One region of the Paenibacillus sp. BIC5C1 genome, then DNA from elsewhere that is predicted to be linked to it. Evidence: a T-box and tRNA genes for the amino acid it is inferred to sense, from the RefSeq annotation. Region 1 holds a T-box; the other regions hold tRNA genes.
What was found. The T-box of region 1 lies ahead of leuS (leucine--tRNA ligase). A T-box ahead of a tRNA ligase gene usually reads a tRNA of that ligase, here a tRNA-Leu.
Positions count from the first base shown of each region.

Region 2: it has a tRNA-Leu gene. The T-box ahead of leuS (leucine--tRNA ligase) is inferred to sense a tRNA for this amino acid. The anticodon was not compared.
Region 3: it has a tRNA-Leu gene. The T-box ahead of leuS (leucine--tRNA ligase) is inferred to sense a tRNA for this amino acid. The anticodon was not compared.
Region 4: it has a tRNA-Leu gene. The T-box ahead of leuS (leucine--tRNA ligase) is inferred to sense a tRNA for this amino acid. The anticodon was not compared.

Region 1 covers NZ_CP135922.1:5,162,228-5,165,430, reverse strand. The annotation lists gene RS891_RS23165 (phosphotransferase family protein) at 1-855, shown strand, start outside; T-box leader at 954-1,220, shown strand; gene leuS (leucine--tRNA ligase) at 1,292-3,203, shown strand, end outside.
Region 2 covers NZ_CP135922.1:2,233,197-2,236,399, reverse strand. The annotation lists gene RS891_RS10325 (X2-like carbohydrate binding domain-containing protein) at 1-956, opposite strand, end outside; tRNA gene RS891_RS10320 (tRNA-Leu) at 1,289-1,372, opposite strand; gene pelA (pectate lyase) at 1,489-2,448, opposite strand; cyclic di-AMP (ydaO/yuaA leader) riboswitch at 2,862-2,993, shown strand; gene RS891_RS10310 (C40 family peptidase) at 2,999-3,203, shown strand, end outside.
Region 3 covers NZ_CP135922.1:2,142,517-2,145,719, reverse strand. The annotation lists gene RS891_RS09855 (sn-glycerol-1-phosphate dehydrogenase) at 189-1,343, opposite strand; gene RS891_RS09850 (hypothetical protein) at 1,504-1,683, shown strand; tRNA gene RS891_RS09845 (tRNA-Leu) at 1,744-1,827, opposite strand; gene RS891_RS09840 (adenosylhomocysteinase) at 2,063-3,203, shown strand, end outside.
Region 4 covers NZ_CP135922.1:4,986,746-4,989,948, forward strand. The annotation lists gene RS891_RS22365 (insulinase family protein) at 1-1,331, opposite strand, end outside; tRNA gene RS891_RS22370 (tRNA-Leu) at 1,612-1,697, opposite strand; gene RS891_RS22375 (general stress protein) at 1,935-2,384, opposite strand; gene RS891_RS22380 (hypothetical protein) at 2,593-2,829, shown strand; gene RS891_RS22385 (NucA/NucB deoxyribonuclease domain-containing protein) at 3,006-3,203, opposite strand, start outside.

The sequences.
Region 1 (3,203 bases):
GGCTGGGCAAACCACGCTTACTTTATCACCAAGAAAGACGGACAGAAGGTTGTACTCAAAATTGCTCCTTCTAATGGCATTAAGCTGATGCGCTGTGAACAGCAAGTTATGGTTGCTGAGGTTGAGGCACTACGACTTGTGGCAGAACTTCAGGATGTACCCGTTCCCCGGGTATTGGCCTACGATCCATCGCTCACCCTGGTTCCGGCAGAATATTTTATTATGGAATACATGCCAGGAACGCCGTATAACAAAGTCAAAGATCAGTACAGTGCAGAAGGGCAGAAATCCATAGAGCAACAGCTGGGTGTATACAATCGCCGGATTAATGAAATTAAAGGGGAGAAGTTTGGGTATTTTTCCTCAAAGAAACCACATTATGCGACGTGGAAAGAAGCTTTCCTGAATTTGATGGATGATATGCTCTCAGATAGCAAAGCAGCGGGTGTGGAATTTTCGATTCGTTATGAGGAACTGGAGCGTTTAATTCAAGAGAAATCAGGTGTGCTGGATGATGTCAAAGAACCTGTACTTGTACATTGGGATTTGTGGGATGGAAATGTATTTGTGGAGGCAGGTCAAATCACGGCCATTATCGATTTCGAACGTTCCCTCTGGGCAGATCCTCTGATGGAGCACTACTTCAGTCATTTTAATAATACACCAGGATTCCTCAAAGGATATGGAAGAGCAGTTACAACAGACAGCGAACGAAAAAGAAGAAGTTTATATGATCTGTACTTTGATCTGGCGCTGAGAATCGAGTGTCCGTATCGTCAATACGATAACAAGGAACACATTCAGTGGACGATTGATAACCTAGAAGAAGGAATCAAGCGATTCCAGTCGTCTTAATGTGTATACTGATGCATGGCATTGCTTATACTCAACAGACAGTGTAATATTGACTTTAATGCTTCTTTTTTATATAATGTTTCCGATCATATCGTATACATATTTCGATGATAAGGATCAGTAGTGAGTCCTGTACATGACAGAGAGCCGACGGTTGGTGCAAGTCGGTTGACAGTATTTCACGAACTCGCCTTGGAGAAATGCGGTGACTACACCATCTTGCAACCGACTGAAGTAACACTCAGTTCAGGAATGGAAATCCGCATCGGTTAACCGCCGTTACAGGTCCAAAGGGAGTGGATGACGAAGCACGATCGTCCGCTAACTAGGGTGGTACCACGGGAATTCAACCTCTCGTCCCTAGCGCTGCAAACGCTACGGGATGCTGAGGTTTTTTTGTTGCAATAAATGCGAATAACCAGAGGAGGAACAATAGATGAGTGAGAATCAACAGCCAAAACACGGCTACAAGCCACAAGTCATGGAGAAAAGTTGGCAACAGTACTGGGATGACAATAAAACGTTTAAAACGGGTGAGGACCCGGCTAAACCGAAGTTTTATGCCCTGGATATGTTTCCGTACCCATCTGGCTCAGGCCTGCACGTAGGTCACCCGGAAGGATACACGGCAACGGATATCGTATCCCGTTTCAAACGTATGCGCGGCTTCAATGTATTGCATCCAATGGGTTGGGACGCTTTCGGCCTGCCTGCTGAGCAGCATGCATTGGATACTGGTGAGCATCCACGACATATTACATTCCGCAATATTGACAATTTCCGTCGCCAGATCAAATCACTGGGCTTCTCATATGACTGGGATCGGGAGATCAGTACAACAGACCCTGACTACTACAAATGGACGCAATGGATCTTCATCCAGTTGTACAATAAAGGGCTGGCATATGTAGATGAAGTACCTGTTAACTGGTGCGAAGCTTTGGGCACGGTACTGGCGAACGAAGAAGTTATCGACGGTAAGAGTGAGCGTGGTGGACATCCGGTCGTTCGTAAACCGATGCGCCAATGGGTGTTGAGAATTACGGAATATGCAGAGCGTTTGCTGGAGGACCTGGAAGAGCTGGACTGGTCAGAAAGCATCAAGGATATGCAGCGCAACTGGATCGGTAAATCGACCGGGGCGGAAGTTACTTTTGCCATTGAGGGTCATGAAGAAGTTATCAAAGTGTTTACGACACGTGCAGATACGTTGTTTGGCGCAAGTTATGCTGTATTGGCACCTGAGCACGAGCTGGTAGAAGTCATTACAACGTCTGAACAGCGTGGAGCAATCAAGGCATATCAGGAACAGGCTGCTCGCAAAAGTGATCTGGAACGTACTGATCTGGCTAAAGACAAAACGGGTGTGTTCACAGGAACTTATGCCATCAATCCGGTAAACGGAGCGAAGGTGCCAATCTGGATTGCCGATTATGTTCTGGCTGGATACGGCACAGGCGCGATCATGGCCGTTCCGGGACATGACGCTCGTGACTGGGAGTTTGCGAAACAGTTTGGTCTGGACATCATCGAGGTTGTACAGGGTGGCGACGTGACACAAGAAGCGTATTCCGGAGACGGACCGCATGTGAACTCCGATTTCCTGAACGGATTGAACAACGAAGAAGCGATTGCGAAGATGATTGCCTGGTTGGAAGAGAACGGTAAGGGACAAGGCAAAACGACCTACCGTCTGCGTGACTGGTTGTTCAGCCGTCAGCGTTACTGGGGTGAGCCAATCCCGATTCTGCATCTGGAAGACGGAACGATGAAGACGGTGCCAGAAGATCAACTGCCTTTGCTGCTGCCGGATATCGACCAGATCAAACCTTCGGGTACTGGCGAATCACCGCTGGCGAATGTTACGGAATGGGTTAACACCGTAGATCCGGAAACAGGAATGAAAGCACGTCGCGAGACGAACACGATGCCACAATGGGCAGGTAGCTGCTGGTATTACCTGCGCTTTATCGATCCACACAATGACAAGGAACTGATCTCTCAAGAGAAACAGCAGCAGTGGCTGCCGGTTGATCTGTATATCGGCGGAGCAGAGCACGCGGTGCTTCACTTGCTGTACGCTCGTTTCTGGCATAAAGTGCTGTATGATCTGGGTGTGGTGCATACCAAAGAGCCGTTCCACAAACTGGTCAATCAAGGTATGATCCTGGGAACCAACAATGAGAAGATGAGTAAATCCCGTGGTAATGTTATTAACCCGGATGAGATCGTCAATGAATTCGGTGCAGATACATTGCGTCTGTACGAAATGTTCATGGGACCATTGGAGGCGACAAAACCGTGGAATGCTAACGGGGTTGAGGGCATGCACCGCTTCCTGTCACGTG
Region 2 (3,203 bases), 2.9 Mb from region 1:
TCGTCCCTGGTCAGACCATCCATCGAGCCATTCCCGACATTCAGGGAATCAAAATCGTTCCAGCCTCCTGGACCTGCATCACGCCACCAGAGGGCCGCTATGGGAAATAAGCGGGAAATACTTGACCATTCGGTCAATCCCTTACTGCTGTCATAGGCTTCAACATCCCAGTCGATCCTCCAGCCGTTCGCATACTTTTTCCAGAAGTCCACGTAATTGTGGTCAAGCGCCCAGGAAAGCTCAAACCAGATGTTATTTCTATCCAGGGCTTTGGACCAAGCCTCCACATCACCGCGTGCATCCCGGCTCAGGTTATTAATTCCCGATCCTGGCGTCACACTGTCGAATTTGACAAAGTTGATACCCCACTCGCCCAGAAGATCCGCGATGGAGTCAATGTACTTCTGTGAGCAAGGGTTTGAAAAATCAATTTTGTACGTGTACGAATCCCAAGCATCCATAACAACAAGCGGTTTTACTGCAATATCTTGCATACGACATGCCCCGCCCGTCCCATACACCTCAAGATTTTTATCATAGGCTGTGATGGATAATCCCGGAATGAGATAGATCCCGATCTTCTGTCCGTTATTATGGACATAATCGATGACCTCCTGAAATCCATTTGGATAAAGAACAGTACTCGGAATTGGACGGCCGTATTCATCTTCGTCACCGTTCCAGCCAGCATCAATATTAATGTATTCATATCCATGGGCTTGCAGCTTCTCGCGCATGGCGTCCGATTGCTTCTTAATACTCTCGGCCGATGTCCAGTTACCCGCCCCGTCATATACCTGCATGCTGTAACTGCTCCAACCCATATACGGCTTTTGGGCCAGACTCTTATCTGCTGCTTGTGCCACATTACCTGTTGTTCCGGTTATCCCGAACTGCACCGCCGCAATCATGAATACCATGAAACACATTGCAATCCTTTTTCCGATTCGTTTCAAATTATCCCTACCCCCTCTGAATTTGGTCATTCAAATTCCTGTTGATAGCGCTTCCATACGAGAAGAGAATAGTGGATGATGCATTCCCAAGATAGGTACAATTCGGTATTTTACGTACAATTAACCTGAATTATAGGGGCAAACCGTCGCAGAACAAACATATTTCCATTAATGGATAAATAAACAAATGAAAACTTCATCTTTGCTCAAGTCGAGGGAATGGGTAGAAAAAAATCAGGATGAGCAAATATCAAAATCTGCAAACAAATAAAAAAAGGTTCCTAAAGTGGCAACAATGCCATTCTAGGAACCTTTCTTGGTGTTACACATGATGCGGTCGAGAGGACTCGAACCTCCACGGGGGTTAGCCCACACGGACCTGAACCGTGCGCGTCTGCCAATTCCGCCACGACCGCGTATCTCTTATCTCCGAGAAATTACATCGCGGCGACAAGAGATAATATATCATGTGCAGGTAATTAGTGTCAACAAATAAATAAATCCTCTTCTAACGTGTAAAGCTTTTTATAAATTAGATCTTAGAAGGCCAGTTGCCGTACCAGGCATACCCGCCCCTTCTTTCCTTATCAATATCGCTGAGTTTGTATTTCACAACCCCATCACGTCCTACAAAGATCGGTTTATCCGTTCCAATTTCGTAAAAACGTGCCCAAATTGGCGCTGCACCTGAATCAGCTACGAGTTTGCTATCTCCGTTTTCTCTGACATACTTGTATCCTGTAATTTTAACGTTGTTGAACCAGGATTCTGCTGCTTGAATTGAAGCCTTAATTTTCGAGTTCGACGGTCTTGTTTTCAAAAACTTTACAATCGTACTGCTCTCTCCAGCACTTAGAGAAGGCACTTCATAAATCCTTGCTCCTGCAGGTTTTAGGGAGCTGGAATCATGCTGCTGTCCCCATGCAGTCAGTTTACCATTTGCTACAACCTGAGTATTGAGAATAGCATCCACACCTTTGGCAACTGATTTTTTACTGCGATCCGCAAGAGAGCTGTCGATGAATGAGAAATCACCTTTACGTGCACCTACTTCATCCAGCATGTACATGACATTAATCATGGCATCGTCGTTGAAGGTAATGTGTTTGTGATAGCCTGAGCTCTGGTATACTTGCGGCCATCCTCCATTGGAGTACTGCATATCTAACAAAAAGTTGATTCCTCTGATGGCAGCAGCCGAATATCGCGGATCATTCGTCTTTTTAAATTCTTTGGCTAGTCTTCTAATTTCTGAGTATGTAGCTTTGTTATCAATCGTAGATTTGGCCCACTCACCACTTGTTTCTTTGTAATCCTTCTTCCATCCCCCGTCAGGACGTTGATTCTTCAAAATATCTGAGATACTTGCTGTTGTTCCAGAGGCGTCTGCAGCAGATACCTTAACAGCAGGCTGAAATACCATTCCGATAACAGAGAAAACCATTGTACATGCCATAACCAAAGATGCAAACCTTGCTTGTTCCTTCACCATCGTTTAGAACACTCCCCAATTCATTTTCTGCAAACTGTTTTCCTTGCGCCTACTTCCTCCTTATATTTGTTTTAAAACTCAAACTATTTCTTTAAATCCAATAAATGGAACTCATAATTAGAAGTCTATGCAAAAAGTTGTATTTTGTCAATATTTGCAACAATATGTAACAAATTCATTGGCTTAACCTACTAATTCTAGTCTAATCGTATGTGAGAAAGCCAATAAATTGTCCAATTTCTTTCCCTCTGAAACAGTAGTTACTTTTTTGTCATCTATTAAAACACTTCATTCGAGTTATTTCTACATAAAAAGCGATAATTCCGTTAACATTGAGATGATAAGAAGTGTTCAAGAACGGTTTGACATTTTCGCATTTATGCAATATAGTTTCAAAAGGTTACAAAAACTTAATTATTCATTTGCCGAGTTTCATGTTTGAAAACGGGGGAACCATTTTGGGTGAATTATTCTTATACATAGGAAATATAGGGAACCTTCTACCGAACCCTTAGCTAACTCCGTAGGCATCGAAGGGAGAACAAAAATTTTGAAAAAGCTTATCATCTCCATTTTTGGAGCAGCAGTTCTATTTACATCCGGTGCAGCAAGCACAGAGGCAAGCAGTATTAACACCGTCGTTAACAACATGACAGGCATACCTTACAAATGGGGCGGCACAACATTGGCCGGATTTGATTGCTCTGGATTTATGAGATATATTTTCAACAAATATAGCATTGAATTACCACGCA
Region 3 (3,203 bases), 3.0 Mb from region 1:
CATTCTAAACCCTTGCATGACCGTGCTCTTCAAAAATTATCTAGATATATTACTTTCCAATCAACCGCCAGCTCCTCTACCGTAAACAACGACACTATCTTGTCTCATACATTACATTATTCCCTCTAAAATTTGTACGTACAACTGAATGCGTAAGAAAACACTTGTTCATATTATTTCTTTCATCCTTATTTCGAACCCACGTTAAGATTCTCGTTGATATATTTCAGTCCTGTATAGCGATCCCGAAGCAAATGAGCTGTGGTGAAAGCATGTTCTACCATCTCCATGGATACACCCAGTTGTTCAGTTGTTGTAGGGCCCCCGACTTGCTCAAGCCAAGCTGTAAGCTGCGATGCATCTGGCAGATTATTATACACATCGAAAACCGGTTCGCCAGATTTTTGTGCAAGATCTTTGTATTTTACGGTAAGCAATGCACAGGCTACTCCCACCTTGGCTCCATGCAAAACAGGCTTGTGCCCAGCTTCCATCAGGTCCATCTCCCACCGATGAGACAGATGATGTTCTCCACCGGATGCCGGACGGGAATGATCAATGATCAGCATGGAAATGCCGGAAACAATCAGCGCATCCATCAATACAGTCACACCATCGGCCCGTCCTTCAGCGATACCTTTGATATTCTCCACACAGGTCGTTAGTGCTTCTTCCGTCATACGGTAAGCTACGGGGCAGAACGGTTCTCCGCCCAGATCCCTGGAAACCACCCAGTCCGCCAGTGATGTATATTTACCAAGCATATCTCCAAATCCAGCAGCATTCATCTCTTGAGGGGCTTGCTCCAAAATATCGACGTCCGCGAAAATAGCTTCAGGCGGTACCGCCTGGAACGTCTGTTTAACGCCGCTTACAATAAGAGGTGCACCTGCCGAGGTAAATCCGTCAACTGAAGCTGCCGTAGGTACTGACAGAAAGGGCTTGTTCATTTTGGAGCAAACGAATCGCACCAGGTCATGAATGGTTCCTGAACCAGCAGCAATGATCGCCTGGCTTTCCTGTTTCACACCCAGCAGTACCTGCACAATCCCGCCCTCATCGGCGATCACGTCACCTGCTTTGTTCTCTGGCATGCCTATCTCATCCACATGAACGCCTGCTTCTCGAATGATCTTTACCACCTCGTGTCCTGCTGCCGGACCCGTAAATCGATCATATACCACGGTTACATGTCTGTACCCTTGCCCGGACAAATACCCAGGTAACCGCTGAATAGCTCCATGCTCCAGATAGACCTGCATTTGCACCAACCGATGACCATGCCCACAAGTACAATTCTTCGCTTCTTCGTTCCATGTGGCAATTCGCTCGTTCATATTCATTCCGCTCTCAACCTCCCTTAAGAAATATCATGCATAATTACATGGTTAAAACCACAAAATGAAAAAAGGAAATAAAATGTGAGTATTTTCCTGATCACACTTTACTTCCTGTAATAAAAATTTGCAAACCCCAAACTTACATTCCCAAGCAGGTGAACCTATGAAATTAACCAAAGAAATAGGGATTTCTCTCGGATTTCTCGCAGGAACGACATTTGGCAGCGGCATCGCTTTTTTGTTTCGCTTTCAGGCGTATGAGGTCATGGCCAGTGTTGCACTCTTTGGTATTGCTGGAGCGATTACAGGCCTTTGTGTGCAACAATTCATATTCAATAAATAAAAAAAACAAAAAAAGCTCGCGAATTGCCTTTAGAGCAATTTCGCGAGCTTTTTTCTTCGATGCGGTCGAGAGGACTCGAACCTCCACGGGGGTTAGCCCACACGGACCTGAACCGTGCGCGTCTGCCAATTCCGCCACGACCGCATAATATGTATCTTCTCATCATGGATGAAAAGCATTCCGGTCAAGCAATTGCTTGTTTTACCGTAATTAAGAGTATACATGCTCTCAAATAAGTTTGCAACACCTTTTTTCTAAGCTCCAATGAAAAGGACATATGTCCTTTTTTAACTCCATCAAACTCCCTATCGTAGACAATAAGCAGATCATGTGTCCTGTTTGGACACGCTATACCTTGCATAGAAAAGGGGAGTTTTGCATGACGATCAAGAACACAACGCATGAACGTATTGAAGAAGGAAAACGCAGCATTCACTGGACGGAAATGCATATGCCCCTACTCGGCGAATTGAAGTCCCAGTTTGCCAAAGAGCTTCCTTTTGCTGGCTTAACCATCGGTATTTGTATTCATGTGGAGCCCAAAACAGCTGTGTTATGCCGCACACTTCAAGCAGGTGGAGCCAACGTTGTATTGACTGGCAGCCCGGGTACAACCAAAGACCCCGTCGCAGCAGCTCTGCAGGAAGAAGGCATCACGGTATATGGTCAACGTGCGGACAGACGCAATGAACACCTGCAAAATATCCACAGTGTACTTCGTCACCAACCCCATCTCCTTATGGACAACGGGGCTGATCTGGCACGTACCTTCATTCAACAGTATGATACTAATTCTCTAATTGGTGGTACGGAGGAGACCACGACTGGGGCCAATCTGCTGCGTGAAGAGACGGGTGAGAACATTCCTTTCCCGATCATTGTCATTAATGACAGTCCACTCAAACGGATTATGGAAAATGAACATGGTGTCGGACAGACCATTATTGAAGGTTTTATGCGTACTACAAACCTCATTCTGCCCACACGTCGTTTCGTCATCGTAGGTTATGGAACCTGTGGACGAGGCATTGCCAGGTATTTGCGGAATCTGGGCAGCCAGGTCGTCGTCGTTGAAACCGATCCGATTGCTGGCCTGGAAGCGGCGCTGGATGGATTCAGAGTGGCACGATTGGAGGATACGTTTGCATTTGCCCAAGTGTATATTACTGTCACTGGCCGTCCTAACGCCATTCTGAAGGAACATTTTAATCAAATGAATGACGGAACGATCCTCGCCAATGCCGGACATTTTTCTTGGGAGATGGATCTGGAAAGTCTCCGTCAAGAGGCGGAGCATACGGATCAACTGACAACAGATATCGAACAATTTACATTAGCAAATGGACGTCGACTCATGCTACTTACTCAAGGCGAGATGCTGAACCTGGCCGGTGGCAGTGGCAACCCTGCCGAAACGATGGATCTGGGCTTGTCCCTGCAAGCCGCCTCTCTCCTATATCTTGTACAGCAACGCCAACATCTCACCCTTGGACCACAGCCGGTTCCTCATAGCGTTAACA
Region 4 (3,203 bases), 180 kb from region 1:
TTCTCGAAGTAACCCTCGGTCATCTTCGTTCTCAGCTCGGCAAATACGTCATTTGCTTCCAAATGAGTGAATGGAGCATCGACATCATACAGCCAGCTTTGCAATGAGGAGAAACCATAGATTAACCCTTTGGGCATTCTTCCATAATCCGCTTCACGGTGGTTGAATTCATAGGAATTAATACCTGCGAGCAGCGCTTTTGGATCAAAGCCTTCTTTCACAACACGCTCAAGCACCTCTTTTACCGTCCCCAGAAAATCTTCTTTGCTTGCCAGATTGCTCTTCTTCAATCCAACGGTGAACACGGGCTGATACAGGCTGTCATCATACGTACCATAGACATCCTTCGCAATGCCCTTATCCAGCAAAGCCTGCTTCAGAACCGCTCCTGGAGCGTTAAGCAATGCGTACAGCAAAATTTGAAACGAGATGTTTAATTCCTTGTCCAGACTTGTTCCAATAACCGCATTATAGGTCAAAAAGCTGTTATCCACTTCTGATTCGGTACTTCCGGCAGAATATGTTTTAACTGCGTCCACTCTTTCTCCGAATGCAGGTTGAGGCTGAATGGCAGAATCGATCTCAATCCGATCATACTCACTCAGATAGTTCTCATCTAACCACTGCAATTTCTCTTCCATATCCATATCCCCATACAAATAAATGAAACTATTGGATGGATGATAGTATCTGGAGTGGAAATCCAGCAAGCCTTGATAGGTCAGATCGGGAATGGCATCGGGAAATCCGCCTGATTCACAGGAATATGTAGTATCCGGGAAAAGTGAATTCAAGACTTCTCTGCGCACAATCCGTTCCGGGGAAGAAAAAGCACCCTTCATCTCGTTATATACAACGCCGTTATAGGTTAACTCATCTTCAGCTGAGGTCAGGTTGTAATTCCAACCTTCCTGCAGAAATATTTTTTCATTATCATAAATATTCGTGTGGAGTACTGCATCCAGATAAATATCCATCAGGTTATGGAAGTCATGATCATTCCGGCTTGCAATCGGATAAATCGTTTTATCGGGATATGTCATCGCATTCAGAAATGTATTAAGAGAACCCTTCAGCAATTCAACAAAGGAATCCTTCGCCGGAAATTTCTTGGAGCCACAAAGTACGGAATGTTCCAGAATGTGAGCTACACCTGTATTGTCTTCCGGAGGAGTACGGAAACCGATACTGAACACCTTATTATCATCTTGATTGGATAAGAGTACAATTTTGGCTCCGGATTTCTGATGTTCCAGGAGATACGCATCTGACTTCAACTCTTCAATTCTGCGTTCCTGCAGCACCTTATAGGGCTTAAGCTGTTTCAACATGGGTCGAGTCCTCCGTCCATTAAATTGTTTAGTTTGGTATGCAACCTTGAGTTCTTCAAGTTCAAAGTTAGAGGTAATTTATGCCTACGGATAGTATACACCATCGATCATGGTAATTCATAATGGGCAGCCTCATAGGCGTCATCTGATATGTATTATCATTTTTTTATGTTTATGAGCTGAATGGTACAGCAGAAAATCATAAAAATTAAATTTTTCAAACAAAAAAAGATCGCATGAACAACTTGTTTAACAAGTGTCATGCGATCTTTTCTTAGGATGCCGAGGACCGGGATCGAACCGGTACGGTAGTCACCTACCGCAGGATTTTAAGTCCTGTGCGTCTGCCAATTCCGCCACCCCGGCATGGGTATGTATTTCTTGGCGACAAGAAATATCTTACCATGAAATTTATAGCTTTGCAATACCTTAACATAAAATAATCCAAAAAAAATGAAACAGGCACTGCCAGCGTTAGCGAGCAGTGCCTAGAAAGTTCGAGTTGCGGTCCCGAACTTTCTTTAAACCATCTATATTAAGGGAGGTGTGAAATAAGAATACCTCCCCAACATTAAAGAAACCTAAAATCAGGCTTAAATTAAACTAAAAAAGAAGAATAGGTGCAATTCGGGCCGCCTCTTCCTCGCTGCATTCCACAACCACCAGGATATGCCCCTGTACCAGCCAATCTTCGTAGTAATTAGCATCTTCCTCGGAGACCCCTGCTTCGGTTAAGGTAAGCACCAAATCATCCGTTTCACTTCCAATCTCGTTGCCTGCAAGTTTGCGTACCGCTTTTCCGATGGACATCGTCTGATCCATCCGCTTGCCCAGACCAGCAAGCACCCCTTTAAACACGCCTAAAGCTCCATCTGTTCCTGCGCCCTTCAGAGGTAGCGGCAAACCAGTTTTCTCACTTACCATTTCGAGATTAACCTGTTCTTTGGCTACCGCGCCCAAATATTTATCTGCAATGCCTTCTTCTTTCAATTTATTCAGCATGATAATGGCTTCGTGCTCCGTACGTACAAGTCCAATCAGCAATTGTGTCATTATACATCCCCCTCCTTTTATCCTTATATAACCCCTGGTTGCTTCTTCAAAAACGGAAATCCTGTAATAAGTCCTTACACCTATGTAAAATATAATTTCTTATCTGGAAATCTATACCTAGTTCTGATAGACTATATAAAGAAGACAAATTAACCATTGAAATTATTGACATATCGAATTACTAATCCATAACCAGGAGCAATGACATATGAAAAAAGAGGTAGAAATTGCCATTCGACGCAAACAACAAATTATCGTCCGTAATACAAGCGGGCAAACGGTAACTGGATTTCCGGAACGTACAGCCGATGCTTCCATTCTTTCCTTACGGACCGTCCACGGAAGCCTGTGGATTCCATTCGACGAAGTGGAGCAAGTCACTCGTTTGTTAAGTATCCGCTCCCATCATTTAAGTGGAACGCAGTTGTGTACGGCTGATCTGTAAACAGGGAACAAACACTTCATGTATGTATACGTGAACTAGACGTGTTTATTTCGCCATTCATAAAATAAAACCAGACGCATCAACGTCTGGTTTTATTTTGCCTTTTACGCTATGCCACACACTTCAAAGCCCCAGGGCATATCTGTATCAATCACTTTCTCATTCCTGGCATGTCATTATTTCACTACAAACTTTACTCGCGTTCCATCCGGATATGTACTTAGTTGGTTTCCCACCCATGAGCCTGCGCCACGATTATCCTTGGGACTAATATATTGGATATCAGCTCCCGCTCCTCCTTCCGCACACATTGCCATTGGCCACTCATCCCGGTCTTTCCCCTTTTTAACCGGAACACCTTTGAGGGACAAATC